Regions from separate parts of the Polaromonas sp. P2_G11 genome, predicted to be linked through region 2. Evidence: predicted binding sites of a transcription regulator. Region 2 holds the regulator's gene; the other holds the start of a gene.
The links. Region 2 encodes NrdR, which represses ribonucleotide reductase genes. Its sites were predicted from a motif close to CACNANATNTNGTG; they were not measured.
Positions count from the first base shown of each region.

Region 1 (15,077 bases), on a different contig from region 2:
CCAAGGCACAATCGCTTCGCCCACACCCGCATCATTGATCCGCATCACCCATTGACCTTCGATTTTGGCCTTTCCTGGCCGAAGCCAGCCGATCTTGACACCTCATACCCTTAAATCCGAAATCGCCGCCACGGCCGCAGCGCTGGTGGTGGAAGAAGGGCTGGAATATGGTCCGGCCAAACGCCGCGCCGTCAAACAGATGGCCTTGCCGGCCCGTACCGAGCTGCCGGGCAATGACGAGCTGGAAGACGCCGTCCGCGAATACATCGCACTTTTCTGTGCCGACACCCAGCCCGCCGAGCTGGCGGCCCTGCGTGAACTGGCGCTGGTCTGGATGGAGCGGCTGGTGCAATTTCGGCCCTACCTGGGCGGCGCCGTCTGGCACGGCACGGCCACCCGGCTGTCCGACATTTACATCCAGCTGTTCTGCGATGACCCCAAATCAGCCGAGATTGCCCTGATTGAGCACAATGTGGACTACGAGCCGCGTACCGTGACCGGCTTTACCGGCGACAGCGTGGAAGCGCTCAGCCTGCGAAGTGTGTGCAAACCTTTGAATGAGACGGTGGGCGTGCACCTGATGGTCTATGACCACGACGACCTGCGCGGTGCCCTGCGGCCCGACGTCAAAGGCCGGACCCCGCGGGGCGACCTGGCTGCCGTGCAAAAATTGCTCTCCCCCCAAACCGGAACTTCAAACACGTGAATCGCAGAAACATGCTTTATGGCGGCGCCGCCGCCTTGGCCGGCCTGGCGGGTGCAGGCGTCGCCTGGTGGAAATTCCAGCCCCATGCAGTGGATGAAAAGGTGGTGGCGCCTACTCCCGGCAGCCCATCTGGCAGTGCGACCGACGCATTCTGGAGCCTGAACTTCGACACGCCCGACGGCAAGAACCTGTCCTTGAGCAGCTTTCGCGGGAAGCTGCTGTTGGTGAATTTCTGGGCCACCTGGTGCCCGCCCTGCGTAGAGGAATTGCCTTTATTGGATTACTTCTATCAGGAAAATCGCGATAAAAACCTGCAAGTGCTGGGTTTGGCTGTCGATCAGCCCAGCGCGGTGCGAACCTGGCTGCAAACCAGACCGCTGCATTTCCCGGTCGGCATGGCCGGCCTGGGTGGAACGGAGCTCAGCAAGTCACTGGGCAATATCGCCGGCAGTTTGCCTTTTACCGCGGTGTTCAGCGCCTCGGGTGAACTGCTTCACCGCAAGATCGGCAAGGTCCTGCCGGAAGACCTGGCGCTCTGGGCCAAGCTCAATTAGGCGCAAGGCATTGCTGATGGGCCGTGCTGCATCGAAACCTTCGGTAACAGCCGGGAACAGCCTCTAACGGTATCTTCCGCGGGGTTTTTGAGGCGGAGCAGCCAGCCGCCAGACGGTTGGGAATGGCCTCCGGCTTGATGTACACTCTGCGCTTTCCCGGGGTAAGCCGCCTGGCTCGTCCCCGCAGTAATTAACTGATAAGCGCTTTAAAGCGTAAAAGCAGAAAGTAAGTGAAAAAAGAAGGAAGATCGGTGGCCGCGTCAAGTGCCTGCCGTTTCCAGCCTTTCAGTCAAAAAAGCTGCGCCGAGATCCCGCGCCAGCATCTACCGTCGTTGGAGAGAACCTATGGATTTAAGAAAACTCAAGACCCTGATCGACCTCGTCTCAGAGTCCAACGTCTCCGAGCTGGAGATCACTGAAGCCGAAGGCAAGGTGCGTATTGTCAAATCCAGCGGCGCCCCCCTGGTGATGCAGCAGCCGGTTGCCATGGTAGCAGCTCCCGCAGCGGCGCCTGCGGCCGGCGCGCCTGCCGCACCGATCGCCGAGGCGGCGCCCGCAGCCCCCGCCGGGCATGCCGTCAAGTCGCCCATGGTGGGCACTTTCTACCGCTCTGCCAGCCCCGGCGCCAAGCCTTTTGTCGAAGTGGGCAGCGTCATCAAGGAAGGCGAAACCATCTGCATCATTGAGGCCATGAAGATCCTCAACGAGATCGAAGCCGACAAATCGGGCACTGTCACCAAGATTCTTTCGGAAAACGGCCAGGCTGTCGAATACGGCCAACCCCTCTTCATCATTGAGTAAGCGGGCGCCTTGCCTCCTTTCCAAACCAGGCTTACCGACGCATGTTCAAGAAAATACTGATCGCCAACAGGGGTGAGATTGCCCTGCGCATCCAGCGCGCCTGCCGCGAACTCGGCGTGAAGGCCGTGATGGTCTATTCCGAAGCCGACCGCGAGGCCAAATACATCAAGCTGGCCGACGAGTCGGTCTGCATCGGCCCGGCGCCTTCCAAAGACAGCTACCTCAACATGCCCGCCATCATCTCGGCAGCCGAGGTGACGGATGCTGAAGCCATCCACCCCGGATATGGTTTCCTGAGCGAAAACGCCGACTTCGCCGAGCGCGTGGAAAAAAGCGGCTTCAAGTTCATTGGCCCCACGCCGGAATCAATCCGCATCATGGGCGACAAGGTCTCGGCCAAGCAGACCATGATCAAGGCCGGTGTGCCCTGTGTACCTGGCTCCGAAGGCGCCTTGCCCGATGACCCGGTCGTCATCAAGCGCACTGCCAAGCAGGTCGGCTATCCCGTCATCATCAAGGCGGCCGGCGGTGGCGGCGGGCGCGGCATGCGCGTGGTGCATACCGAGGCAGCCCTGCTGCACGCGGTGCAGACCACCAAGGCCGAAGCCGGCGCGGCTTTCGGCAACCCCGAGGTCTACATGGAGAAATTCCTGCAGAACCCGCGGCACATCGAAATCCAGATTCTGGCGGACCAGCACAAGAATGCGGTCTGGCTGGGTGAACGCGACTGTTCCATGCAGCGCCGCCACCAGAAAGTCATCGAAGAAGCGCCGGCGCCCGGGATTCCGCGCAAGCTGATCGAGCGCATTGGTGAGCGCTGCGTCGCCGCCGTCAAAAAGATCGGCTACCGTGGCGCGGGCACCTTTGAGTTTCTCTACGAAAACGGCGAGTTCTACTTCATCGAGATGAACACGCGTGTCCAGGTCGAGCATCCGGTCACCGAATGGATCACCGGCGTGGACATCGTGCGCACCCAGATCATGGTGGCGGCCGGTGAAAAGCTGCCTTTTGCCCAGCGCGACATCCAGCTCAAAGGCCATTCGATTGAATGCCGCATCAACGCGGAAGATCCCTACAAGTTTGTCCCTTCGCCGGGCCGTATCACGACCTGGCACACGCCGGGCGGACCGGGCGTGCGGGTGGACTCGCATATTTATGCCAACTACTTTGTGCCGCCCAACTATGACTCGATGATCGGCAAGATCATTGTTCACGGTGATACGCGTGAGCAGGCGCTGGCCCGCATGAGCACGGCGCTGGCCGAAACCGTGGTGGAAGGCATCAACACCAACATCCCGTTGCACCGCGAACTGATGGTGGACGCCAAGTTCATGGACGGCGGTACCAATATCCACTACCTTGAAGAGTGGCTCTCCAAACGAGAGAGATAAAGCCCCCACGGTGGATGTGGCCCCCACGATCGCTCACTTCGTGTAGCTTCCTGCCCCCCGAGGGGGCCGCCGCGCCTGCGGTCTGGCAAAGCCAGTCCCGCGGCCCCGGCTTGAATTGAATACCTGTCGCCTCGGCGTACAACTGGTGATGAACGATGTTTGAACTGATCCTGCTGGCTCCTGTCGACGAAGTCGAAACCCTTAGCGAGGCGCTCGACGCGCTCGACGCGCTCAGTGTGTCGGTGGAAGACGCCGATGCGCAGACGCCGGCTGAGCAGGCTTTGTTCGGTGAACCCGATATGCCACCGCCCAGGGCTGGCTGGGAGCGTTCGCGAATCGTCTCGCTGTTTGCCACTGAAACTCTGGCGCGCGATGCGGCGGGCGTGCTGGCTGCCCAGGACTTCTTTGCAGCCTGCAGCGTGGTGGCTGTTCAGCCTGTGCCGGAACAAGACTGGGTGCGGCTCACGCAGTCGCAGTTCGCGCCGGTCGATATCACCCCCGAATTCTGGATCGTGCCGACCTGGCATGAGCCGCCTGCCGAGGCCAAACAGGTGATTCGCCTGGATCCAGGCTTGGCCTTCGGCACCGGCACCCATCCGACCACGCGCATGTGCCTTCGATGGGTGGCTGGTCAGGGCGCTGCAGGCAACAACCTCGGCCGTGTCCTGGATTACGGCTGCGGTTCCGGCATCCTGGCCATTGGTGCGGCGAAGTTCGGCGCGACCGAAATCGATGCCGTCGACATCGACCCGGCTGCCGTGGAGTCGACGCGCGCCAATGCCGAAGCCAACCATGTGGTGCTCAATGCTGGGCTTCCGGAGAAGGCGTCTGGCAAATACCAGATCGTGCTGGCCAACATCCTCGCCACGCCGCTCAAGGTGCTGGCGCCGCTGCTGTGCGCGCATGTCGAAAAGGGCGGCCATCTCGTGTTGGCCGGCATTCTGGATCGCCAGGCGGAGGAACTCAAGGAAGCCTACGCTCCCTATTGCCAGCTCACTGTGCACGATGCGCAAGAAGGCTGGATCTTGATGACCGCCGGCTTCTGAGCCGGCCCAATCCCGCGCATGGCGGTTTTCAGGCCGTCAGCGGGGGTGAGCCCCCTACAATACAGCGCTAAATGAGCCTGATTACGCGCTGCCCCGCATGCGGCACGATGTTCAAAGTCGTGACCGACCAACTCAAAGTCTCACAGGGCTGGGTGCGATGCGGGCATTGCGCTGAAGTCTTTGATGCGTCCGCGCATCTGCTGCCGCGTGACATGGCATCGCCCGTGCCCGCCGTACCGTTTGCGGTCGGGGACACCGAACCCATGCCGCTGCCGGAATTTGTCCCTTCTGCGCCGGCGCCGCCAGTCGTGGCTGTTGCCGCTGCTGCGGAATCACAGGAATGGGCGCCGGCCAGGTCATTTGCCGACCGGGTGCCGCTAAGGCCTTCCGGCACTGGCCCTGCCGATGCGCAGGACAGTGCGGCTGATTTTGACCCTGTACGCTGGAAGCGGGCCCAACAGGAACGCCAGCAGGATCCGCTGGAACTGCCTGATAGCGTGTTGCCGGATGAGCCGCCAGCCCGCCGGCCGGTGATGGTGCGCCCGGCGGTCGACGATGATTCCAGTTTTGCCTTTTCGGACGTGGACTCCGGCATGCCGGATTCGCGCGTGGAGCACGATGTGTCTTTTGTGCGGGAGGCCAGGCGCAAGGCGTTCTGGAAACGGCCGCTGACCCGGTGGACCATGGCCTTGTTATCCCTGCTGCTGCTGGCCGTGCTGGTCTTGCAGTGGGCTGTCCAGCAAAGGGACACGCTGGCCGCCCTGGAGCCCCGGCTCGTGCCGGCGCTTCAGGGTATTTGCGGCCAGTTGCACTGTGACATTCGTGCGCCGCGGCATATCGAGTCGCTGGTCATAGACAGCTCCACCTTCAACCGCATCGGCCCTGATGCCTATCGCCTCAGTTTTACGCTCAAAAACACGGGTGTGACGCTGCTGGAAATGCCGTCCCTGGAAGTGACCCTGACCGATTCGCAGGACCAGGCCGTGGTGCGCCGCATCCTGACGCCGGCACAGTTTGGCGCCAAATCGCCGACCCTGGCCCCCCGCTCCGAAATGCCCGGCCTGGTCATCATGAAAATATCCGGTGATGCGGACACTGCAGCTGCAGCGTCGCCGCCGTCTTCTGCGCCGGCGGCTCCCTTGCGAGTGGCTGGCTATCGTGTCCTGGTTTTTTACCCCTGATTGAAACGAGAGAACTGAATGTCTGCTGTTATTTGTGGCTCCCTGGCGTTTGACACCATCATGACCTTTGAGGGGCGCTTTTCGGAGCAGATACTACCCGACCAGTTGCATATCCTGAATGTGTCGTTTCTGGTGCCGGCGCTGCGCCGCGAGTTCGGTGGCTGCGCCGGCAACATCGCCTACAGCCTGCAGCAGCTTGGCGGCAAGCCGCTGCCCATGGCCACGGTCGGCAGTGACGGCGCCGAGTACGTGGAGCGCATGAAGACGCTGGGCATCAGCACGGAATTTGTGCGGCAGGTGGGCGACACCTATACCGCCCAGGCGATGATCATGACCGACCGGGACAACAACCAGATCACGGCTTTTCATCCGGGTGCCATGATGCAGGCCCATATCACCCGCATTGACGCACGCGATGACATCAAGCTGGGCATTATTTCGCCTGACGGGCGCGATGCCATGCTGCAGCATGCCGAGCAGTTCAAGCTGGCCGGTATCCCCTTCGTTTTTGATCCAGGCCAGGGCCTTCCCATGTTTGACGGCAAGGAGCTTTCCCACTTTGTGGAACTCTCCACCTGGGTGACCGTCAACGATTACGAGGCCAAAATGCTGTGCGACCGCACGGGCCTGTCATGCGCCGAATTGTCCCGCCGGGTGCAGGGCCTGGTGGTGACGCTGGGCGCGGAAGGTTGCGAGGTCTGGATTGGCGGCGAGAAAACCCTGGTGCCACCGGTAAAGGCCGGATCAGTGGTCGACCCGACAGGGTGCGGCGACGCTTTTCGCGGGGCTTTGCTGTTTGGCCTCGAAAAAGGCTGGACGCTGGACCGCTGCGCCGCCTTGGGGAACCGGGTGGGTGCGCTCAAGATCGCCACGCGCGGTGGCCAGAACTACACGTTGAATTCCGAACAAATCAGTGCTTGAGCAAGACAGAATGGGCGCCGCCAGCTATTAAATTAATAGCATGCGATCGTTCCCTTGTCGTAGGCGGCGCGGCTATGGCTCGCGGTGGTCCAATGCTTTTAGCCATTCATTCCATGCAGCCTGGCTTGCCGCTTCAGCGCTGACGCGCAACTGCTTGCGCCTTGAGGCTTCTCCGCGGGCCAGCGTGACCGCCTGCTGCGGAACGCCAAGGCAACCGGCCAGCCATTTCACCAGCGCCTGATTGGCTTTGCCGTCCACGGGCGGTGCCTGCAATCGCAGGCGCAGCGCCTGCTGCCCGGCCTCTCCATGCAGGCCCATCATCTCGGTTTTGGCGGCGTTGGGCACCACATGGATGCCGATCAGAACGTCCCCATTCTTTTCCCGTCGCAGAAAAGGAAGTTCGGGCAGCGCGGGGAACGGTTTCATGGCTGGAGTGGTCCGGCGGCGGTAAACAGGGGTGTCAATTGTGGATGGCCTCAGGAACGGTCCAGCCATGAAAAAAGCCCGACATCTTTCGATATCGGGCTCTAAGCAGAATTACCTTACTGCTTACGGCTTGCTGGCTGTCGGAAACGGCCAGGCAGCTTGCGGGTTCAGAGTAGTCTGAGCCGCAGGGGCAGCCGCTGCAGCGGGTGCTTTCGCAGCTTTGGCAGCAGGTTTTTTCGCGGCTTTCTTCGCAGCGGGCTTTTTCGCTGCTTTCTTGGCGGCAGGCTTTTTCGCAGCGGCTTTCTTCGCCGCTGGTTTCTTCGCTACCTTTTTCGCGGCCTTCTTGGCTGCTGGCTTTTTCGCTGCAGCTTTCTTGGCTGCTGGCTTCTTGGCCGCTACCTTCTTGGCTGCTGGCTTTTTCGCTGGCGATTTTTTCGCAGCTGGCTTTTTGGCCGCTACTTTTTTCGCTGGAGCTTTTTTAGCCGGAGCTTTTTTCGCTGCTGCTTTTTTCGCAGGAGCCTTCTTAGCCGCTACTTTTTTCGCAGGGGCTTTCTTTGGAGCAGCTTTTTTAGCCGCAGTTTTTTTCGCAGTTGCCATAGTTTTCTCCTTGATCACGTTGCAAAGAGCACTTCACGGTTGGAGTACGTAAAGCGATTCACGGCGTTGGGCCCCGGATAAACCGGTCCCAGCGCCGCGAACACAGGAGCAAAGCCCAACGCGCACTCTTCGGTGCTGTCACTGGTCATTGCAATTCTTGAAATCATTGTTCGCTTGTCTCGCGTATTTTTCTGGTCAATCAATCCCAGGAAAGGGCACCACCGGACTGGTACTCGATCACACGGGTTTCAAAGAAGTTACGCTCTTTTTTCAGGTCGATCATTTCGCTCATCCATGGGAACGGATTCTCCTCGTTGGGGAAGAGAGTTTCAAGTCCGATCTGCGTGGCACGGCGATTGGCAATGTAGCGGAGGTAGCCTTTGAACATGGACGCATTGAGGCCGAGCACGCCGCGCGGCATGGTGTCTTCGGCGTAGCGGTACTCCAGTTCGACGGCTTTCATGAACAATGCCTTGATCTCGGCCTTGAACTCTGCGGTCCAGAGATGGGGGTTTTCCAGCTTGAGCTGGTTGATCAGGTCGATGCCGAAGTTGCAGTGCATGGACTCGTCGCGCAGGATGTACTGGTACTGCTCGGCGGCGCCGGTCATCTTGTTCTGGCGACCCAGGGCAAGAATCTGCGTGAAGCCCACGTAGAAGAACAGGCCTTCCATCAGGCAGGCAAACACGATCAGCGACTTGAGCAGGGTCTGGTCAGCTTCGGTAGTGCCGGTCTTGAAGTGAGGGTCGGAAATCACTTCAATGAAAGGAATCAGGAACTGGTCCTTGTCCTTGATCGATTGCACTTCGTTATAGGCGTTGAAGATTTCGGCTTCGTCCAGGCCCAGCGATTCAGTGATGTACTGGTAGGCATGGGTGTGGATGGCCTCTTCAAAAGCCTGGCGCAGCAGGAACTGGCGGCATTCGGGTGCCGTGATATGGCGGTAAGTGCCCAGCACGATGTTGTTGGCAGCCAGCGAGTCGGCGGTCACGAAGAAACCCAGGTTGCGCTTGACCAGACGGCGTTCGTCTTCGGTCAGGCCGTTCGGGTCTTTCCAGAGCGCGATGTCGCGCGTCATATTTACTTCCTGCGGCATCCAGTGGTTGGCGCAGGTGGCGAGATATTTTTCCCAGGCCCACTTGTATTTGAACGGCACCAGCTGGTTGACGTCGGTCTGGCCATTGATGATGCGTTTGTCGGAGGCCTTGACGCGTTGTGCCTTGGCGGGTGCGGCGGCAGACGTAGAAGGTGCTGCAGCTTGCACAGGTGCGAACGCGCCGTCGTTGAGCATGCGCACTTGCGCCTGGGGCTGCTCGGCAGTGTTCAAAGAAAGAGGCGGAAGTTCCATCGAGCGGCCTTCAGGCAAGCCGCTGTTGTGAGATGTTTGCAAAGATGGTTTGACTTCTTCGTCCCAGGTCAACATAGAGGTTTCCAATACTTTGGGATTATGAAAGCAGCGATACAAAATGAAAAGTGTTCATTCACATCGCTACAAAATTGTGTTGCTCAATTACATCGAATCGTGCGATGAAGCTCAGCGCACGATTCGGTTTTTTATTGGCAGGCCTCGCAACCTGGGTCATCGATTGCACAGAATTTGATGTCGGTCGCGGGCGATGCACTCATCTGCGCCTGCGCTGCGGCGGCTGCCGCTTCGAGCGCGCTCATGCCGCCGCCTGCCGTCGCGGTACCCGATGACACCGAGTTCATCTTGCCTGCGGTCACGGTCGACTTCTCGGCGTGCGTCGCGCTTTGCGTGCGCAGGTAGTAAGTCGTCTTGAGGCCGCGCAGCCAGGCCAGCTTGTAGGTGTCGTCGAGTTTTTTGCCCGAGGCGCCTGCCATGTAGATATTGAGCGACTGCGCCTGGTCAATCCATTTCTGGCGGCGCGCTGCGGCTTCCACAATCCAGGAGGTCTCGATCTCAAACGCCGTGGCGTAGAGGGCTTTGACGTCTTGCGGGACGCGGTCGATGGGGCGCAGGGAGCCGTCGAAGTGCTTCAGATCCACCACCATCACGTCATCCCACAGGCCCAAGCGCTTCAGGTCTCGGACCAGGTAATGGTTGATGACGGTGAATTCACCCGACAGGTTGGACTTGACCGACAGGTTGCCAAAGCAGGGTTCGATACAAGCATCCACCCCAATGATGTTGGAGATGGTGGCTGTGGGCGCAATGGCCACGCAGTTGGAATTGCGCATGCCGTCTTTGGCAATCTTCTTGCGCAAAGCGTCCCAGTCAAGGCTGGCGGAGCGGTCGACTTCCACATAGCCGCCGCGCTGCTCGGCCAGCATGTCCAGCGTATCCAGCGGCAGGATGCCCTTGTCCCATAGCGAGCCTTTGTACGTGGCATATTTACCGCGCTCTTTGGCCAGTTCGGTCGATGCCCAGTAAGCGTGGTAGCAGACAGCCTCCATGGATTTGTCGGCGAACTCGACAGCTTCCTGGGAAGCGTAAGGCACGCGCAGCTCGTACAGGCAGTCCTGGAAACCCATGATGCCCAGGCCCACAGGGCGGTGGCGCATATTGGAATCGCGGGCCTTCTTGACGGCGTAATAGTTGATGTCGATCACGTTGTCCAGCATGCGCATGGCCGTGGTGATGGTCTTTTTAAGCTTCTCGTGGTCGACTGCGCCGTCCTTCAGATGCTGGACGAGGTTGACCGAGCCGAGGTTGCAGACAGCGGTTTCGGTGTCGCTGGTGTTGAGTGTAATTTCGGTGCACAGGTTGGACGAGTGAACGACGCCGGTGTGTTGCTGCGGCGAGCGCACATTGCAGGCATCCTTGAACGTGATCCAGGGGTGGCCGGTTTCAAACAGCATCGACAGCATCTTGCGCCACATGTCAGTGGCCTGCAGCTTGCGGGATGGCTTGATTTCGCCGCGCTCGGCCTTGGCTTCGTAGGCGGTGTAGATTTTCTCGAAGTCCTTGCCGAACTTGTCGTGCAGGTCGGGTGTGTCCGACGGTGAGAACAGCGTCCAGGTGCCTTTTTCCATCACGCGGCGCATGAAGAGGTCGGGAATCCAGTTGGCGGTGTTCATGTCGTGCGTACGGCGGCGATCGTCACCGGTGTTCTTGCGCAGTTCCAGGAACTCTTCAATATCCAGGTGCCAGGTTTCCAGGTAGGCGCAGACGGCGCCTTTGCGCTTGCCGCCCTGGTTGACCGCCACGGCGGTGTCGTTGACGACTTTGAGGAAAGGCACGACGCCTTGCGATTCGCCGTTGGTGCCCTTGATATGGGCGCCCAGGGCGCGCACAGGCGTCCAGTCATTGCCCAAGCCGCCGGCAAATTTGGACAGCAGCGCGTTTTCCTTGATGGCGTCGTAGATGCCTCCCAAGTCGTCGGCGACGGTCGTCAGATAGCACGACGACAGCTGCGAGCGCAGCGTGCCGGCATTGAACAGGGTGGGCGTGCTCGACATGAAGTCGAAGGACGACAGGATTTCGTAGAACTCGATCGCGCGTTCTTCGCGGTTGATCTCGTTGAGCGACAGGCCCATGGCCACGCGCATGAAGAAAGCCTGTGGTAGCTCGATGCGCTGTTTGCGCACGTGCAGGAAGTAGCGGTCAAACAGGGTTTGCAGGCCGAGGTAGTCAAATTTCAGGTCGCGTTCGGGCTTGAGCGCGGCGCCCAGGCGGGCCAGGTCGAACTGCTGGAGCTTTTCGTCGAGCAGCTCGTTTTGTACGCCCTTGGCGATGAACTGCGGGAAATACTCGGCGTAGCGAATCGCCATGTCTTCCTGACTGACTTCTTCACCCAGCACCTCGCGGCGGATGGTGTGCATCAGCAGGCGTGCGGTGGCGTAGGTGTAGTCAGGGTCTTTCTCGATCAGGGTGCGCGCTGCCAGGATGGACGCCTTGTAGACTTCATCAATGGGCACACCGTCATAGAGGTTGCGCATGGTCTCGGCAACGATGGGGTCGGGCTTGATATCTGCGCCCAGGTTGGCGCAAGACGCTTCAATCAGAGCCTGCAGGTTGCGGATGTCCAGCGCGACGCGGTTGCCGCGGTCGGTCACATGGATCAGGGGCGCCGCAGGTGCCTGGGTTTGCGGCTGGCGTGCACGCTCTTGCGTGCGCTTCTCGCGGTACAGCACGTAAGCGCGGGCGATTTCATGGTGGCCGCCGCGCATCAGGCCCAGCTCGACCTGATCCTGAACGTCTTCTATATGAAAGGTTCCGCCGCCTGGGCGCGAACGCATCAGGGCGCGGATGACCGCCTGGGTCAGGCCGTCAACGGTTTCGCGGACGCTGGCCGAAGCCGCACCCTGCGTGCCATGCACGGCCAGGAAAGCCTTCATCATGGCCACGGCGATCTTGTTGGGTTCGAACGGCACCACGCCGCCATTGCGGCGGATGATCTGGTAATGGGCGAGCGGGTTGCTTTGCGCGTTGGTATCGCCGGTTGCTGGGTTGCTTGCCAGAACGCTCGACGTGACGGGCACCGCGTGTTGTGCAGTTTGCATGACTTCCTCTTTGCTTTGTTTTATGGGTGGTTTGATGTGCTGTTCGGGGTCTCTGGATATATTGAGGTATTGCACAGGCCTATCAACCTGCTCCTTCATTTCCTGACCCGAATTACATCAAACTGAATTAGGGCTTAGACACTATACCTAGGGTATGGAGGGAATACAAGCCACTACAGGTAGTGTATCGCTGACTAAATGCACCGTTACGTTTTGTGGCTTTTTAGGCCCCATTCCAGACGCCTCGATCAGGGCTTGATGGTGGCTCGTTCAACTTCGCTGAAAGCCTGATGCCATCAGGCTTGCGAAGCTGATGCAGCGTTGTGGCGCGGCTTTTCGCGGGCTTGGATTGAGAGCGCCGGTCACTGCTGGCGCGGTAAAAATAACCGGAAATTTCCACAGCAAGACGCACCGCAATGGTGAGTGCGTGCAGGTGCACCAGTCACATGATTTCGGGAAAACACCTAGCCGGTGACGACAGCGAGTTTTGCAGCAGAGGCCAGTTGAAGCCAAGGCCCGGGTCCTGCTTGCGGCCGGGTGCAATGTGCTCGTGCCCGGCGATGTGCTCAATGGGATAGCGCTGCAGAAGCGAGGCGCACAGCCCGGTCAGGGTTTCATACTGGGATGCTTCAAAGGTATCTCCCTCAAGGCCTTCCAGTTCGATGCCGATGGAATCGTCGTTGCAGTTGGTGCGTCCGCGGTAGCTGGATTCCCCGGCATGCCAGGCGCGGTCGTCACAGCTCACAAACTGCCACAGAGCGCCGGTTCGGGCGATGAAAAAGTGCGATGAAACCTGCAGGCCGCGAATGCCCTGAAAGTAAGCGTGTGCCTCCCAGTCGAGCTGGTTGGTGAAAAGGCGCTGGACGTTGTCATTGCCGAACTCACCTGGCGGCAGGCTGATGGAGTGGATGACGATCAGGTCGATTTGCGCGCCGGGAGGGCGTGGACCAAAGTTGGGCGAAGCCAGTGCGCGTGCGTAGCGGTACCAGCCGTTTTGCCACAAAGGCCGGGGAAGGGCATTGGGGCTTTCAGGCGGGGTCATCAGCAGGGTCAAGTCCATCGGCCAGGTCGTCATTGCCCGGCGTGGCGATATTCAGGCGTGCAATGCGGTAGCGGATCTGCCGCAGGCTCAAACCCAGCCTCGCGGCGGCGGCGGTACGATTGAAGCCGGTCTCCAGCAAAACCTTGGTCAGGATGTTTCGCTCCTGCCCGTCCAGATAATCCTGCAGGTTTTCCGGGACGGCGACGTGCTCTTCGACCGGCGCATCAAAATGCAGCATACTTCCTTCGCCGAGCGCCACGGCCCGGTGCAGGATGTTTTCCAGCTCCCTGACATTGCCGTTAAAGGGCCTGGACTGCAGCTGCTCCATCACGGCATCTGTCAACTCGGGCATCTTGAAGCCGGACTCCTGGCAGATTCTTGACAGCAGGGCAGTGCAGAGTGCCGGCAAATCCTCCCTGCGTTCGCGCAAGGCCGGCACGGCAATTTCAATCACATTGAGCCGGTAATAAAGATCCTGGCGGAATGTCCCTTCCTGGGCTTCCGCCGCCAGGTTTTTGTGCGTTGCGCTGACGATGCGCACGTCAACGGTGTCCTCCTGCGGCGAACCCAGCGGCCTGACGGTGCGCTCCTGGATGGCGCGCAGAAGTTTGGATTGCATGGCCAGCGGCAGGTCGCCAATTTCATCGAGAAACAAGGTGCCGCCCTTGGCTGCCTGGAAGTAGCCTTGCCGGTCCTGCGCTGATCCGGTGTAAGCGCCCTTTCGTGCACCGAAGAACTCCGCTTCGAGGAGGTTTTCGGGTATGGCGCTGCAATTGACGGCTACAAAAGGCCCTGTCGCGCGGTGGCTGCAGCCGTGTACGGCGCGTGCAACCAGTTCCTTGCCGGTGCCCGATTCCCCCTGAATGAGGACCGGCGCCATGCTTCCCGCCACTTTGACGATGCGCGACTTGACGGCGCGCATGACGGCAGACTCACCCACCAGTTTTTGCAGAATCTGGGTGCCGTCCCCGCTTTTTTTCTGGGCGGAGGGGGCGGGGCCGTGTTCCGGTGCGCTTCGATCGCTTTTGGCCTGTAGTGCAGGATGCTTGGCACCCTGCACGGCGGATGCCACGACACTGCGGAATTGTTTGAGGTCGACCGGTTTCGTGAGGTAGTCAAACGCGCCGGCCTTGAGTGCTTCCACCGCATTTTCGGCCGAGCCGTGGGCTGTAATCACCACGCATCGTTCGGGCCTTTGCTGGTCTATCATGTCTCGCAGTAATTCGAGGCCAAGGCCATCTGGCAGGCGCATATCGGTGATCACAGCATCGAAGTGATGCGCCTTGAGCTGCTCCCGGGCCTGCAGCAGGTCACCGGCTGCCTCCACCCGATACCCTTCCCTGAGCAGCGTCAGTTCATACAGGGTGCGCAAATCCGGTTCATCGTCAATGACGAGGATACGTGCCTGCTGGGGAACGGGAATGGGGGTGCTCATGGTTTTCAGGTTGGCATTGTGGCAAAAGAAGCCGCGGGCAAGGTCATAGACGGACTGGAGGGTGCGAATATGACAAAAAATTCGTTTCCTTCAATGCCGCTGCGCTGCACGCGCTGGTAGCCGATCAGGGCACCATAGCGTTCGCATAATTCACGGCAAATGTACAGGCCCAGCCCGCTGGAGCGGCTTTCAGAGGAGAAAAATGGTTCGAACAGGTGTGTCTGCACGGTTTGCTCCATGGGTTGGCCATCGCTCCATACGGACAGACGGGCCTGCCCGGGCGTAACGAGCTGGGTGGAGACTTCAATGGCCTGAGAAGATGTGCTGGCATAGCGCAGGGCGTTGTCCAGCAGATTGACCATGAGGCGGCGCAAATGCTCGGGCTCAAAGCACACAACGGCATTACCCGAATCTGCCGTGATCTTCATGCGTCGGGACGCTTCAGTCTGCCCCGCCCAGTCCGCGGTAATCTTGTGAGCGGTTTCGTCCAGCGCCAGGGTGGTGGTTTGTGGC
Region 1 is NZ_JBFUFE010000001.1:689,684-704,760, reverse strand. Features, by position in the region: gene AC1DWQ_RS03490 (hypothetical protein) at 95-706, shown strand; gene AC1DWQ_RS03485 (TlpA disulfide reductase family protein) at 703-1,260, shown strand; gene accB (acetyl-CoA carboxylase biotin carboxyl carrier protein) at 1,606-2,061, shown strand; gene accC (acetyl-CoA carboxylase biotin carboxylase subunit) at 2,103-3,452, shown strand; gene prmA (50S ribosomal protein L11 methyltransferase) at 3,608-4,498, shown strand; gene AC1DWQ_RS03465 (DUF3426 domain-containing protein) at 4,570-5,679, shown strand; gene AC1DWQ_RS03460 (carbohydrate kinase family protein) at 5,698-6,600, shown strand; gene AC1DWQ_RS03455 (DUF167 domain-containing protein) at 6,673-7,026, opposite strand; gene AC1DWQ_RS03450 (histone H1-like DNA-binding protein) at 7,150-7,623, opposite strand; gene AC1DWQ_RS03445 (ribonucleotide-diphosphate reductase subunit beta) at 7,823-9,046, opposite strand; gene AC1DWQ_RS03440 (ribonucleoside-diphosphate reductase subunit alpha) at 9,178-12,087, opposite strand; gene ampD (1,6-anhydro-N-acetylmuramyl-L-alanine amidase AmpD) at 12,530-13,147, opposite strand; gene AC1DWQ_RS03430 (sigma-54-dependent transcriptional regulator) at 13,116-14,564, opposite strand; gene AC1DWQ_RS03425 (two-component system sensor histidine kinase NtrB) at 14,570-15,077, opposite strand, start outside.
Region 1: AC1DWQ_RS03440 (ribonucleoside-diphosphate reductase subunit alpha) is a predicted target of NrdR. The motif match lies at 12,259-12,272, and genes of this name have one in related genera.

Region 2 (15,077 bases):
TCCGGCCGCTACGGGCTCGGGTTTCTTCATGCCCGGTCGGTCGTCGCCGCGCCGTGCGATCACCGGCTTGGGCGCGGGTTTTGGTGCGGGCGCAGGCTCAGCGGGCGCATCTGCTACGTTTTCTGTAGCTGCTTGCGCAGGTTCTGCCTGGGCTGCAGCCTCATTGCCCTTTGCAACGGGGGCGGCATTGATGTCGGCCAGTGCAGCCTCAACCGATGGCGCTGCCGGGGCGGCAACAGGTGCTGACGCCGGTGCGGGCACTTGCCCGCGCACGATGGCTTCCAGCGCCTTGGCAGCCGCGTGGATTTTCTGCACATCGCCGCTGGCGGTGGCGGCTTCCACAGCCTTGGAGGCGTCCAGCACCATGCGGTCGTATTCGCCCAGCGCCGCGGCGGCTTTTTCGCGTTCGGCGGTCTTGCGCTGGAAAGCGTCGTCGATGGGTTTGCGGAAAGCGTCCCACATCTTCTGCTCTTGCTTGCGCTCGATCGGCACGGCCTGCGCTTCATGCTGCCAGCGCTGTTGCAGCGACTTGACAGCGTCGATGCGCAACATCGGCTCGGCGCCCAGCACATTGGCTTCTTCAATCATGGCCTTGCGGCGTGCAATGCTGTCATGGCGCGCAGCGGTCAGCGGAGCATCTGCGGCATCCATCGCAGCTTTCCATTGCGGCTGAATTTCGGCAAACGCCTTTTCACCCAGATGGCCGGCTTCACGCCATTTTTCGACAAAGCCATTGAGGCTGCGGATGTGGTGCTTCCAGTCGGTATTGCCTTTGTTGGCTTCGGCCCACGCCTGCACTTCATCAATCAGCAGCTTGCGTTCAGCCTTGACGGTTTCGCTTTGTTCTTTGACCTTCTCCAGCCAGGCTTCAACAACCTTGTGTGCTTCGTTGCAGGCGTCGTCAAAACGCTTCCACAGCGCGTGGTTGGGCGTGCCGCCCTGGTCACTGGTCTTCCACTGTTCGCGCATGGCGCGCAGGGCTTCCTGTTGCTTGCGCCCGCCCAGCGGCTTGGCCACCAGGGCCTCGGCTTTCACGACGAGTTCTTCGCGGATCTGGTCGGCGCGCCAGCGCTGCCAGCCTTCGAGTTCACCTGCCGCAGTGAGTGCGGCGTGCGCAGCGGCTTCGAGCTTGCTGTCGATGTTGCGAATATGTTCCTTGAGCGCATGACGCAGGTCGGCCGCCACCTTGGGGGTGGACTTGCCATGGCCTTCGGTGACTTCGTGCTCAAGCCGTGCCAGCGCTTCCTGGACGATGGCGGAAGATTTTTCGCGCATGTCTTTGAGCACGGCCGGGTCGATCTTGGCCTTGGGCGCACGTGCGGGCTGCTCACCCGCTGCAGGCGGCAGGCCGCGTGCGGCGCGCAGTTCGTCGGCCCACACCGGCACAGCCGGCAGCGGTGCGGCAGTGTCTTCAGCAGCCTTCTGGGCCTGCGCAAGGGCGCCCTGGAAGGCTTCCCACACGGCCAGCAACTGCGCGCGCGATGCGTCGAGCAGCGGAGGGAATTTGGTGTCCACACTGGCCCAGTTGGCGTCGTGTGTGATGTCATCGGCTTGCGACTGCCAATGCGTGACGTCGCCGCGCAAGGACTCCAGCGCCGCTTCAGCGTCGCGCCAGGGCTTGAGCGACAGCACTTCGGTACGCTGGGCCAGCAGCACGGCGGCTTCGCGCTGCACCTGGGTGCGGTGCTGCAGGTCTTCAATCGTCTTGACGCGGTCGGCCAGCTGGACCTTCAGGCCGGCCAGCGGCTCTTTGGACAGCGGCGCGCCGGCCTTGGCAGCATCGCGCTGCCAGGCCAGGGCGTCGGCCAGGTTGAGCTTGGGCACAGCCAGCAGCGCCTGGGCTTTTTCGGCCCACTCGGCGGCCACGGCTTCCTGGCCTTTGCTGCGCTTGAGTTCGTCGAGCTTTTCTTTCAGCGGCTTGGCGGCGCCCTTGTCGCGGTTGGCCAGGTCTTTGTAGACCTCGGCCATCTGCTCGGCGGTGGGCTCGGTGGCCAGCCAGGTGCGGATGCGCGCCGTGCGTTCACCGGATGTGGGCGCAGAGAAAGCGCCGCCGGTCAGGCCGTCCAGCGGATGGGCTTCAGCCTGCTTGGTGGTAGGCGTTTTCACGGCGGGGGTTTCAGGTTTGGAAGATTTAAACATGGGAGCGCAAGGTCAAAAAATAAGTGCCACCAGCCGCAAGGCTCCCCGGGGAATGGAGGACTTTGCGGGCGGCAGCGGGTGTTGGATTGGATGGGGGGCCGGCGCCGCAACCCGTGTTGCGCGCCCAGGCCCAAAGGCCCCATAAAAGCTTTATCAATAAAGCACTGACGCTATTTTCGCTGTTTTTACGGCATCGCCAAATTCAGCTCCGCGCGGGGTGTCCATTTGGCCTCCGGCGGCACGGATTTGGCGGCCCCCAGAAAGAGCCTTTCAGGCGGTAAATCGCGCGAAGCCAGGTAGTCTTTCACCGCCACGCCGCGCTGCACGGCGAGCTCGCGCATGGCGTCGTCATTCACCTTGATGTCGGCCAGCAGCAGCTTTTCCATCTCGGGCACGGGCAGGTCTTTGGCCAGGCCGACCAGGTTGCGGGGCTTGGGCATGTCGGCGCGTTTGTAGACTTCCTTGAGCAAGGCCGGGTATTCAGCCGGGCTGATGCTGACCGCCGCCGTCGCGGTGCCGCCCTCTTTGGCCGTGGCGCGGCGCTTTTCAGCGCGCACCAGGGCGTCGAGCCGCTCGCGTTTAAAACCGTCGCGTTCGGCATCGACGCTGCTGGTGCCCACCACGGTGAGCCGCAGCGATGGCCGGTCGGCCAGTGCCTTGGCCACTTTGTCGAGGCCGGCTTTGGCCTCCGGGCCCAGCTCGGCGCTGCCGGCGGCAAACCCCACGGTGCTGAGCTCTTCCCCGCCGCCGCCCAGCGCATTGGCCAGCAAGCTGAAGGGTGCGGTGATGGCTTTCACAATCACGTTGAGGATGACCTTGACGATGATGGGCCCGAGGCTGAACTGCGGGTCATTGAGCGAACCACTGATGGGCAGGTCGATGTCGATCACGCCGTTGCGGTCGGCCAGCAGCGCCACCGCCAGCTTGACCGGCAGGCTGGCGGTTGAGCCTTCCACCTTGTCGCCAAAGCTGAGCTGGTTCAGGATGACCTTGTTGGTGGCGGTAAGCCGCCCGTCGGGTTGCACCACATAACCCACGTCCACACTGAGCTTGCCGCGGTTGATGCCGTAACCCGAGTACTTGACCGAGTACGGCGACAGCGGCGGCAGCTCAAGGTCGCGCACCTTGCCCTTGATATCGAGCGCCAGCGGCTTGGCCAGCGGGTTGAGTTTGCCCAGGATTTCCAGCGAAGCCGTGCCTTCGGCGCGCCCGCGCAGCTCGAGGTCGGCCATGTTGGGCACGGTGGCCGTGGTACCCGGCACCGTGGGCGCCACCGATGAAAAGGCGCTGAGCTTGCCGGTCAGGTCGCTGAGGTCGGCCGAATAATTGGGCTTGACGAAGCGGTCTGAGAACAGCACCTTGCCGTTGATCAGGCTAATCGGGCCGAAGTTGACGATGGGCGGCGGGGAGCCGCCAGCCGCCGCGGCGGAGGCCGTCGGGCTGACCGGTGCTGTCGACACGAACTTTGAACCTTTTGAGCTGCTGGACCGCAATGGCTGTGCGCCACCAGCTATTATTTCAGTAGCAGATGAAGCTTGCGGTGAAGATGACGCCGATGATGGCGAAAGGGCCAGGGTGGCCGTTCCGCCTGCTGCACTGGCAGCCACCGCGTCCTTCCCCGGCTTCACCAGGTTCTGCAAATTGATGCGGCCATCGGGCAGGATGATCACGCGCGCAAAGAAGTCGGTGAGCACGGTTTCCCGCACATCCACCCGGGTCGCCTTGGCCGGGTCCAGCGCCACATTCAGGCCGCGCAGGTTCAGGGCCTTCCAGGCCAGCAGGTCTTCGCTGGGCGCCAGCGTGTTGGCGCGGAACTCTTCCAGCGACACATCACCCGCCACCTGTGCCTGCGGGCCAGCCGGTGTCTGCCGGTAAGACACACGCCCCTTGAAGCTGGCGTCCGCGCGCAGCAGTTCGATGTTGAGCACATCGGCAAGGTAGGGCTCGAAGGCCTGCACCGGCAGCCTGTCGACCACCAGCCGGCCCTGCGCCTGAACCGGACTCAGGCCGAGATTGCCGTTGAAATCGACCTTGCCGGGTTCAAACCGGCCGGTGGCCAGGCGCAGTGAGGCGGTCAGCGGCATGGGTTTGGCAGCTTGCGCCTTGGCGTCCGGCCTGTCGTCCAGCATCAGCCCGCCCAGCTGGGCTTTGGCGGCTGTCACTTCAAACACCACCGGCTTGCTGCCCGATTGGTCGGAAAACGACATGGCGCCGCCGTCCAGCTGCACATCGGCAATGGCGACGGCCCATGAAGGCGCCGCCGCGCGTGTTGCCGCGTCGGTAGGGGGCGGCGCCGGCGTTGCGGTGCCCGGGCTCGCCATCCAGCGCTGGTACATCCAGCGCTTGTCGGTGTCGCGGTCGACCTTGGCCTTGGGCTGGTCCAGCTGCATTTTGGCGGCCTTGAAGGACTGGCCCGTCACGTCGATGTCGACCTGCGCAAGCTCAACACGCTTGACGGAAACCAGCGACACCTTGCCCTGCGCCAGCAGGATGTCACTGAGCGCCAGTTGCGGGGCGGTGACCTGCAGTTGCTGCGGCTTGTCACCGCTGGGCGCCTGCCAGTTCACGCCGAGCTGGGCGTCGAGCTGCCCGTTTAATGCTGGCAGCAGGAACTGGCCGACGTATTTGGCGGCCATGCCCAGCGGCCAGGCCGCCACGGTAGCCGTGGCCTGGGCGGTCTGGTCGGTGGCTGTGCCGCTGAAAGTCAATAACGCCGGCGTTGCCAGTGCTTGGGCCACGGGCTGGGCCGGTGCTTTGGCGGACGGCTTCGCACCGGGTCTGGCCGGTACAGGCACTGAAGCTGCGGGCGGCGGCTCCAGCCCCAGCGAACCATTGAACCGCAGGGGCGCGTTAGCCGCAAAAGGCATGGCGATGCCGGAGGCATCGAGCGTCAGTCCGGCGAGGTGAATGTCGGCGGGTGAAGCCAGCGTTTCGTCCAGCCAGTTCACACGCCCGGCACGCACCGCCACGCGGGCGATCTGCACTTTCCAGGGTGCGGATGAAGGCGTGGTTTTAGTTGAAGGTGCAGACGCCGGGGCACCAGCCGAAGCCGCACCAGCAGGTGCCTGGGCTTGAATATCGGAAGAGTTTTGGCCTGCAGCCCTTTCTGGCTGTGCGCCACCAGCTCCTTTTTTAATAGCATCCGGCGTCCCGGGCGGCAGCAGATTCAGCCGCCCTGCCCGGTCCCGGGCGAGGGACAACGTAGGGGCCGTGAGCTCTACCGCAGACAGTTTGACGAACTGCTCCAGCGGGCGCACGTCGTCCATCGTGATCTGCAGGCGCTCAAACGCGAGCAAATCCGCGCGGGCCGGCGGCAGGGCTTCGCTGTCGGCAGCGCGCTTGCCGGATGCACCGGGTTTTGCAGCCCGCGCCGCCGCCACAGCCGGCGACTGCCCGACCGTTTGCGCGGCCAGCACACGAACCTTTTCCGCCGTCACGGTTCCGGAAATCCGCACCACCGTGGCGGGTGTCTGCTCAAACGCGACTTTGGCGTCGGCATGCAGCACCGCGCTTTGCAGCCTGACGGGCAGGCTCGCCGGCCAGTACGCCAGGTAAGGGTTCAGGTCAAAACCGCGCAGCGTGAAGGTGGCGTCGGTTTTGTGGGTCTGGGCAAAGGGCGTGCCTTCGGCAGCGGTGTCAAAGCTGCTGCCGTTGAGCTTGAAAGCCAGGTGCGGCGAGGTTTTGACCTCTCGCTGCGATTTGAGGTTGCTCAGGAAAGGCACCGACAGGCCCAGATCCCGCAGTTCATGGGTCTTGCCGACCGACTGGTCGGTGAAGTCCATGCGCCCGCCGCTGACGACGATGTTGTAGACCGCGAACTTCGGCGGATCGCCGGGCGGCGCGTCTGCGGGTGTTTTGAAGCGCTCCAGGATATCGTCGATGTCGTAACGGCCGTCACCTTGATGGGTAAGAAACGCGACGGGTTCGTCCACCTGAACAGCGTCGGCCACTGGGGCGAGGCGAAGCAGGGACTCCAGCTCTGCATCTATATATAGGCGCTTGACGGAAAACTGGGGTGTTGCCTGGGGAGAAGCTGCCGAAACGCCACCCACAGGGCCGGCACGGGCAATGGCCAGGTCGCGAAGAGTCAGTTCGAGCGACCAGGGCTTGAAGTCGACCTCGCCCACGGTGACCTGGCGGCCCAGCTTTTCAGAAGCGATCTTCTCCAGTTGGGATTTGAGGATGGGCGGCACGGCCGCATAAGCCAGCGCCCACAACACCAGCAAACTGCCCACTGCCCAAGCCGCGCGCCGCTGCCAGAGCGGCGACCGGCCCACGGCGGCAGCCCTGGCCGGCAGTGTTTTTCCGATTTCCCGCCAATTGGTCTCGCGCCAGTTGAATTCCTGCCATTTGTTCTTCAAATCTTTGATTGCCATAGGCGTCGAGTTTTTAGCGCCGGGGCCGCCAGGTCAATGATTTATTTGAAAAAGACGGTCAACCGAAGGGCATTGAGGCCTGTGAAAAGCGCGCCCCCAAAAGAAAAAACCCCGGGCAGTCAGACCGACCGGGGTTGACGGCGGGCGTTTATGCTCATGCCGTCGGGGTTCCGCAAAGAAGAGAGTTATCGTCTCCAGTGCGATGAAAGCAAGTGATTGCTTCCAGATTTTCCGGGGTTGGTTACCCGGTTGGATGCGTGAGTGAACACGCAATTGCAGGTTAAACCCCTGCCGTCCCGCAAGCAAGACCATCTTTTCAATCACAGCGCAGGATGTGATTGCCGCTGCCTTTTTGTGTGCTCCGGGGCCACCCGCGCCGGCCTCAGGTGCCGATCCGGCGACTACATGCAACATGGAAAACGGCCTACAACCGCAGCCGCGAAAGGCTGATCGCGCTTTTTAGAGGCAAAACTTAACTTAGAGCTCCATCTCAAATAAAGCCCGTAAACACCTTGATTCAGGCCGGTTTTGCCGGAAATCAAGGTTTTTATTTGACTTTTTAATATAAAGAATCAATTTGTTATTATTGACAGGTTATTAACCAACCCCATAGAATCCCGCCAGTCCCACGAATCCTAGGGACAACCCGAACCCGCTGCCCTATTCCTCAAAGAAGCCGGCAACGTCAAACAAGGGTCAACACCCACAAGGCTTGCCTTGGTTTGATGGCGACCCAATCAAAGCCTGCCTGGCCCCCCAAAGGGCCTGCAAGCGTAGAAAGGAGTGCTATGACAGCGCTAGGACAATTCGGCCTTAACCTGAATGTCAACGCACACATCAAGAATGTGCGAAGCAGTGTTTCAAACATTGTTGACGACATCTCCCAAGGCTTTTTCGAGATTACCCACAACAGCTTCGCCCTTCTGGGCCTGGCAGTCGTGTTTGCGGTGATCACCCTGACTGCCCGGCCCGACTTGCGTCAGGCCGGTGAATTCAAGCTCATGACCTGGCTGCAGCAGCGCCAGGAAGCCGCCATCGGTTTTACCGAGCCGGCCGCCATTGAGCGCGCCACGGCGTCCAACCCGAAAGACCTGCCCGCCCAACAGGCGGCGGTGGCTTACTGGCTGAGCAAGAAGTACGGCGTCGCGCCCGAGCCGCTGAGCGTGCTGGTGGCCGAGGCCTTCGAGATCGGCCAGAAAGCCAAGCTCGACCCCACCCTGATCCTGGCCATCATGGCGATCGAGTCCGGCTTCAACCCGTTCGCGCAAAGCCCGGTCGGCGCCCAGGGCCTGATGCAAGTCATGACCAAGGTGCACCACGACAAGTACGACAACTTCGGCGGCAAGCTGGCGGCGTTTGACCCGGTGACCAACCTGCGCGTCGGCGTCAAGGTGCTGCAGGAATGCATCGCCCGCGCCGGCTCTGTCGAGGGCGGCCTCAAATACTATGTAGGCGCAGCCAACATGGACGACGACGGCGGTTACGCCGGCAAGGTGATGGGCGAACATGCCCGCCTGCTGGCCGTGGTGGCGTCTGCCTCCAAGCGCGGTGCGCCCTCGCCTTTCTTCACCACACCCGGTGGCTCGTCGCGCCCGGTGCCGGCCTCCCTGCCGGCCACGCCCGAAGCTGAAGGCAAGACGCCTGACAAGGTGGCGTTGCTGAACCAGTCCTGATTCGGGCGACTTGGGGGTCTTTTCACCCCATGCACTGCAAAAAAAGCCGGGCCGCCTACAGCGCTCCGGCTTTTTGCTTTTCGGGGTGCAGGTGAAGAAGCCCGGAAGCGGCAGGTTTTGGGCGCGCTCAGTTACACTAGCGAGGTGCGCGACTGGCGATAGGCTCAAGGTTTTCGCAACCATTGGAGCTGACGTGGGACACCACTGGGAAGCGCACCGCTGAAAGCCGTTGGGCCGAAGCGTTTAGCCGTTCGCCTGGGCAGCCCTTGTTTCAATAGCAGGGACCACGTCTTTAAGGACTGCCATGTACCACCGCAACATCCTGGTTGAACAAACCGACCCTGAAATCTTCGCCGCCATCCAGGCTGAAAATGCCCGGCAAGAACACCACATCGAGCTGATTGCCAGCGAAAACTACGCCTCGCCCGCCGTCATGGCCGCGCAGGGCTCGCAGCTCACCAACAAATACGCTGAAGGCTACCCCGGCCGCCGCTACTACGGCGGCTGCGAACACGTCGACGTGGCCGAGCAGCTCGCCATCGACCGCATCAAAACCATCTTCGGTGCCGAGGCCGCCAACGTGCAGCCGCATTGCGGCGCATCGGCCAACGAGGCCGTGTTCCTGGCTTTCCTCAAGCCCGGCGACACCATCATGGGCATGAGCCTGGCCGAAGGCGGCCACCTGACGCACGGCATGGCCCTGAATATGAGCGGCAAGTGGTTCAACGTCGTCTCCTACGGCCTCAATGACAAGGAAGAGATCGACTACGACGCGATGGAGCGCAAGGCCCACGAGGCCAAACCCAAGCTGATCATCGCCGGCGCCTCGGCCTACAGCCTGCGCATCGATTTCGAGCGTTTCGCCAAGGTGGCCAAGGCCGTTGGCGCGATCTTCATGGTCGACATCGCCCACTACGCCGGCCTGGTGGCTGCGGGCGTGTACCCCAACCCGGTGCCGCACGCCGACATCGTCACGTCGACCACACACAAGAGCCTGCGCGGCCCGCGTGGCGGCATCATCCTGATGAAGGCCGAACACGAAAAAGCCATCAACAGCGCCATCTTCCCCGGCCTGCAGGGCGGCCCGCTGATGCATGTGATTGCCGCCAAGGCCGTGGCCTTCAAGGAAGCCATGGCGCCCGAGTTCAAGGCTTACCAGCAGCAGGTCGTGAAGAACGCGCAGATCGTGGCCGACACCCTGACCCAGCGCGGCCTGCGCATCGTCAGCGGCCGCACCGAAAGCCACGTCATGCTGGTCGACCTGCGCGCCAAGGGCATCACCGGCAAGGAAGCCGAAGCCGTGCTGGGCAGCGCCCACATGACGATCAACAAGAACGCCATCCCGAACGACCCCGAAAAACCGATGGTCACCAGCGGCGTGCGCATCGGCACCCCGGCCATGACGACCCGCGGCTTCAAGGACGAAGAAGCGCGCATCACGGCCAACCTGATCGCCGACGTGCTGGATAACCCGCGCGACGCGGCCAACATCGAAGCGGTCCGTGCCAAGGTCCACGCCCTGACCAGCCGTTTCCCGGTCTACCGCTAACCATGACGGACAGCGCAGGCACTATGATTTTAATAGCTGCCTGCGCTCGTTCTGATTGGGCTGGAGGCCGATTTACGCCTTCAAATTCGAGCTGCCCATCATGAAATGCCCTTTTTGCGGCCACCTTGAAACCCAGGTCGTGGAGACGCGCGTGGGCGAAGATGCCGAATTCATACGCCGCCGCCGCCAGTGCGGCGCATGTGAAAAGCGCTTCACAACCTATGAGCGGCCCGATGTCACCTTCCCGTCCATCGTCAAGAAGGACGGCAGGCGCATCGAGTACAAGCGCAGCAAAGTCCTGGCGTCCCTGAACCTCGCGCTGCGCAAGCGGCCCGTCAGCACCGAGCAGGTCGACTCGGCGGTTGAACGCATCGAGGAAAAGCTCCTGAGCCTGGGGCTGCGGGAAGTGCCGTCCAACCGCATCGGCGAGCTCGTCATGCGTGAGCTCCGCAAGCTCGACAAGGTGGCCTATGTCCGCTTTGCGAGCGTTTACCGCAGCTTCGAGGATATTGACGAATTCAAGACCTTGGTGGACGAGGTCAGGCGGTAGAAATCGCTCCGGGTCCGGCAAAAACCCTACCCGCCACCAGATTAATGGTAGTCGGAGCCCGACAGCCGGAGCCTCGCCCGTCAACGGCGGTTCCTATACTCACGACATGCGAATGACCGTGTGCTCAACCTCCTTACGCCGCCCAGCCAAAGCGACCCCGCGCGCTTGCGACGCAGGCTTCACCATCATCGAAATCATGGTGACAGTTGCTGTTTTAGCCATGATTTTGGCCATAGGACTGCCTAATTTGAGGGAGTTCATGGTTCGAAACCAGGCAGGCGCCATTACGGCTGAATTTTCCAATGACGTCTCGCGTGCGAGGATTGAAGCGATCAGCAGAAACAATTGCGTCACCATCTGCATGTCGAGCAATACCTCCAATGCCCTTACCGGGGGCACCCCCACATGCGCAACGGCGGGGAGCAACTGGCAAGCCGGCTGGATAGTTTTTTCCAATCCCAGTTGCAGCGCCACACAAAACGACCCGACAACGGTCGGCTCGACACTGATTTCAGTGCGCCAGCCTGGCGTCGACAGCTTTGACCTGTCAGATAGTGCTTCTTTGAAGCGCCTAACGTTCGATTCTCGAGGGCTTGCATCCATTGCCCAGTCCAACTTCTCGCTTTCATACATCCTCGAAAGCAACACCAGTCCTCACTACCGCTCTATTTGCATCACTTCAGCAGGCCGGGTAAGTGTCAAAAAATACGGAGGAGTCAGCGCATGTCCATGAGTCGCCAGCGAGGTGCAGGCCTGATCGAGGCCTTGATCGCCATGCTTATTCTTTCCATCGGTGTGCTCGGCATGGTCGGCATGCAGACGGCTTCGCTCAAGTACGAGCAAACCGGATGGGTGCGATCGGCGCTGTCGTCCAGCATCAGCAGCTTTGCGGATCGCATCAGGGCAAATGCCAGTGCGGACGCAACCGCTTATAACTTCTCCCGCACCTACGCCGCTGAACGTACATCCATTGATGGAACCCCGACCTACCTGAACCCGGCCAAAGATTGCAACACTGCAACCTGTACCCCGACCGAGCTGGCGGCCTATGACATCACTATCTGGCGTCTTGACCTGAACAACCAGCTGCCGGGCGCGGTGGGCATCGTAACGCCCACCGGAACCAAAGGCGTGGACTTGCGCTTCCTGGTGACCGTTGCCTGGTATAGCAAAGACAACCTGGACGGTACAGGTACAACACTGCGTTCACCCGACATATGCACGGCGACCACCACAGGAATCGCCGCAAGAAACTGCTGCCCCACTGCACTGGGAACGGCTACCGCCCTGGCCGGCGTTCAATGCGCCAATCTTGAGATGATTCCATGAAGACACTTCACATCGGAATGGCGCAGCCGCGCTACCGCCAACGCGGTTTGACACTGATCGAGCTGCTGGTCAGTCTGGTCATCGGCCTGGTCCTCGCCCTCGCGGCAGCGGCGGCATATCTGGGCACCCGCTCGGCCGCTACAGCCTCAGCCAATATGGCGATGCTCAATGAGACCGGCAAGCTTGCACTGGACATGATTGGCCGCGACCTTCAGATGGCGGGTTTCTACCCCATGATCATGTCCACCACCTCCGCGGCCTCAGGTAATTTGGGGGGATTCACCAATACCAAATACTCAACCGCCGTGGCCTATAACCAGGGGCTGTTTGGGTGCGACGGCGCGGTGTTCAATCCCACAACCAGGGCTTGCGGCAGCACGGTAGCCACTGCGCCAGATTCGGTTGTGATCAACTATTTCACCATGCCAGAGCTGGATGCATCGACCTTTGGGAGTGGGTTCGACTGCCTGAGGCAATCTGTTGACCTTGATCCCAACAATGCGGCGCAGATTGCCGATGGACGGCCGCGCTACGTATCCAACCGTTTTGGCCTGGTCGCTACCAGCTATACGGCCCAGGGCGTCGGCGGTACCACCCGGACAGTGAATACCAAGAGCCTCGGATGCAACGGCAATGGAAAAAACCCGGAAGACACCATTTATCAACCGATTTTTGAAGGCATTGAAGACATGGTGATCCGATATGGGGTGGCCGGGACAGCTGGGACGTCTCCGGAGACCTACCATACCGCTGCCGAAGTGACTGCATTGCCCGATGTCGCGGGCTTCACATCATGGCAGCGCGTAACCGCCATCAGGGTGTGTTTGCTGACCCGTACGCCGGAAAACTCGCGCACCCAGGACAAGGCAGGCTCCTTGCGCAGCTATGCCAACTGCCGGGGCGCCAACATCACCTACGCGGCCACCGACCGGACTATTTACAAGAAATACGAGCGCGTATTTGCCATTCGAAATAACTTGACAGGTATTTACTGATGCGAGCCGGCATGCCAATCACTACAGCGCGCCTCGAAAGAGGAGTGTCCCTCCCTATAGTCTTGATGTTCCTGCTGGTCATCACGATTCTCGGGACCATCGGGATGCGACGCGCAACCACGGGTGAAACGCTCTCGAGAAACCAACTCGACTACGAAGTCGCCCGCCAGGCCACAGAAGCCGCACTACGCGACGCAGAGCGCGACTTGAAATTGGCAGGCCCTCTGCGTCCCAATGCCTTGTGTGCGCGCGACGACGACAGGCCCATAAAAGAAAAAACCATGGGGCCCTACTTCGACCCAAGCTGCCCCAGAGGGCAGTGCCGGAACCCACTGGACTATTACTACACGAGCAACTACACCACCGTCACCAACCCTGAACCCTGGTGGCCGACCATCAACGGGAAAAAAGGGCTGTGGGAAGGTCCGCCTGCCACGCCCAGCGCAAAACCAAGCGACGCGGCAGGTGCAGGCACCAATTGCACCTTCACCGGTGCGGTACCCCTGGGCACCTTTACCGGTGTTGCCAGATTTGCCGGTGTGGCAAGGCAGCCTGAATACCTGATGGAATATTTCAAAGGTTCTGCAGGCGATGACATCGTCATTCGCATCAGTGCCCGTGGTTTCGGGGCAGACATCAACACTGAAGTTGTAATGCAAACCTATTACCGTCCTTTTCTCCCAAGCAATTAAGGAAAATCCGTGAAAAAAATTATCACCATTGCCGGATTTTTGTTTGCGGCGCTCACTTCGCAAGGGGTGGCATTTGCACAGGCACTGACCCCGGCCATTCCGCCAAACATCGTGACCTCGTCGCCGAGGCCCATGATCATGCTGAACATGTCGAAAGACCATCAGCTTTTTTACCGGGCGTACGACGAGTTCTCGGATCTTGACGGCGACGGAATTCCCGAAACAACTTACAAGCACAGCTTTAACTACTACGGGTATTTCGATTCCTATAAATGCTATAGCTACAGCGGCACGACAAACCGCTTTGCCCCCGTTAGCACCAACACGGACAAATATTGCACGGGCAACTGGAGCGGCAACTTCCTGAACTGGGCCACCATGACCCGCATGGACGTGGTGCGCAAGGTGCTGTACGGCGGCTTGCGTTCCACCGACACCAATGCACTGACCATTCTGGAGCGTACCAGCCTGCCGACAGATGCCCATTCATTCGCCAAGTATTACAAGGGCGACGATCTGGATCAACTCACCCCTTTTACCGCCAGCCAGCTTGCGGCTTCGAGCGTCATCAGCAACGACAACACCAATAATGCGCGACGCCTTATTGAGTTTACGTTCAATTCCAACAAGGCTCACAAGAACAATCCCGGCACCGCGCCGGCCGCAGCTATTGCCACCACTTGCCAAACTCTGGTTGAAACTTACTATGGCGGCGCAACCAATGCCCCCCCTCAGTACAACTGCGTGACGCATTCCGTCGCCCAGGCCACCACATTCAATGTCGAGGTCGGCGACCAGATCAGGGCAGTGAACACGCCCACGCCAACCCAATACATGGAAGGTGTTGCAGTGGCCGTCGACCCTGCCTGGATCACCATGGTGGTCACGCCAACGGGTTATGTCGGTGCCACCGCCGGAACACCGACACTGACCATCAAGCAATGGACCATACAGAATCTGACCCAGACCTCAGCCACCATCTGCAACACCACGCTGGGTGACAACCTGACCGCCAACTCGCCGTTCAATACCAACACAACAGGCAACGGCGATTCACACACCAACGCCAACCCGCCCTTGATGCGAATCGCCAAGGGCGACTACCAGCTCTGGAATGCCAATGAGCGGTGGCAGTGCCATTGGAGTGGAGAAAAATCCGCCTCCAACGGCAATAACGTAGGCGTTACGGGACTGGGCTCCGGCTCCAGCAATCCCACAAAGGGCACCCAGGGGGTCGTCATTGGCGCCACTGGCCCTGACTTTATCGTGCGGGTCGAGGTTTGCGCATCGGCGCTGCTGGGTACAGAAAATTGCAGGCAATATCCGTCCGCGAATTTCAAGCCAATCGGCTTGTTGCATGAGTACGGGGAAGGCAACCTTGCCGAATTCGGGCTGATGACCGGCTCCTTTGCCAAAAATATCAGCGGCGGCGTCCTTCGAAGTAATTTGCAGTCGTTCCAAAATGAAGTGAACTACACCACCGATGGCACGTATACCTCCGCGCAGGGCATCGTTTACACCATCAACAAGCTGCGCGTTTACGGATATCGCTATAGCGACGGCACCTACATTGGTGACGGCAACTGTACTTTCCAGCTGACCTCGCTAACGGACAACCAGTGCACCAGCTGGGGCAACCCCATGGGTGAGATGTTCACCGAAACGCTGCGCTATCTTGGCGGCCTGTCGCCAAGCGGCACTTATGACTACACACAAACCGGCTCGAAAGATGCCGCCATGGGCCTGCCCAAACCGGCATGGGTTGACCCGGTGA
Region 2 is NZ_JBFUFE010000002.1:31,228-46,304, reverse strand. Features, by position in the region: gene AC1DWQ_RS06860 (DUF349 domain-containing protein) at 1-2,139, opposite strand, end outside; gene AC1DWQ_RS06855 (DUF748 domain-containing protein) at 2,325-6,515, opposite strand; gene AC1DWQ_RS06850 (lytic transglycosylase domain-containing protein) at 7,304-8,188, shown strand; ZMP/ZTP riboswitch at 8,327-8,456, shown strand; gene glyA (serine hydroxymethyltransferase) at 8,493-9,737, shown strand; gene nrdR (transcriptional regulator NrdR) at 9,838-10,287, shown strand; gene AC1DWQ_RS06835 (GspH/FimT family pseudopilin) at 10,208-11,020, shown strand; gene pilV (type IV pilus modification protein PilV) at 11,011-11,616, shown strand; gene AC1DWQ_RS06825 (PilW family protein) at 11,613-12,611, shown strand; gene AC1DWQ_RS06820 (pilus assembly PilX family protein) at 12,611-13,303, shown strand; gene AC1DWQ_RS06815 (pilus assembly protein) at 13,313-15,077, shown strand, end outside.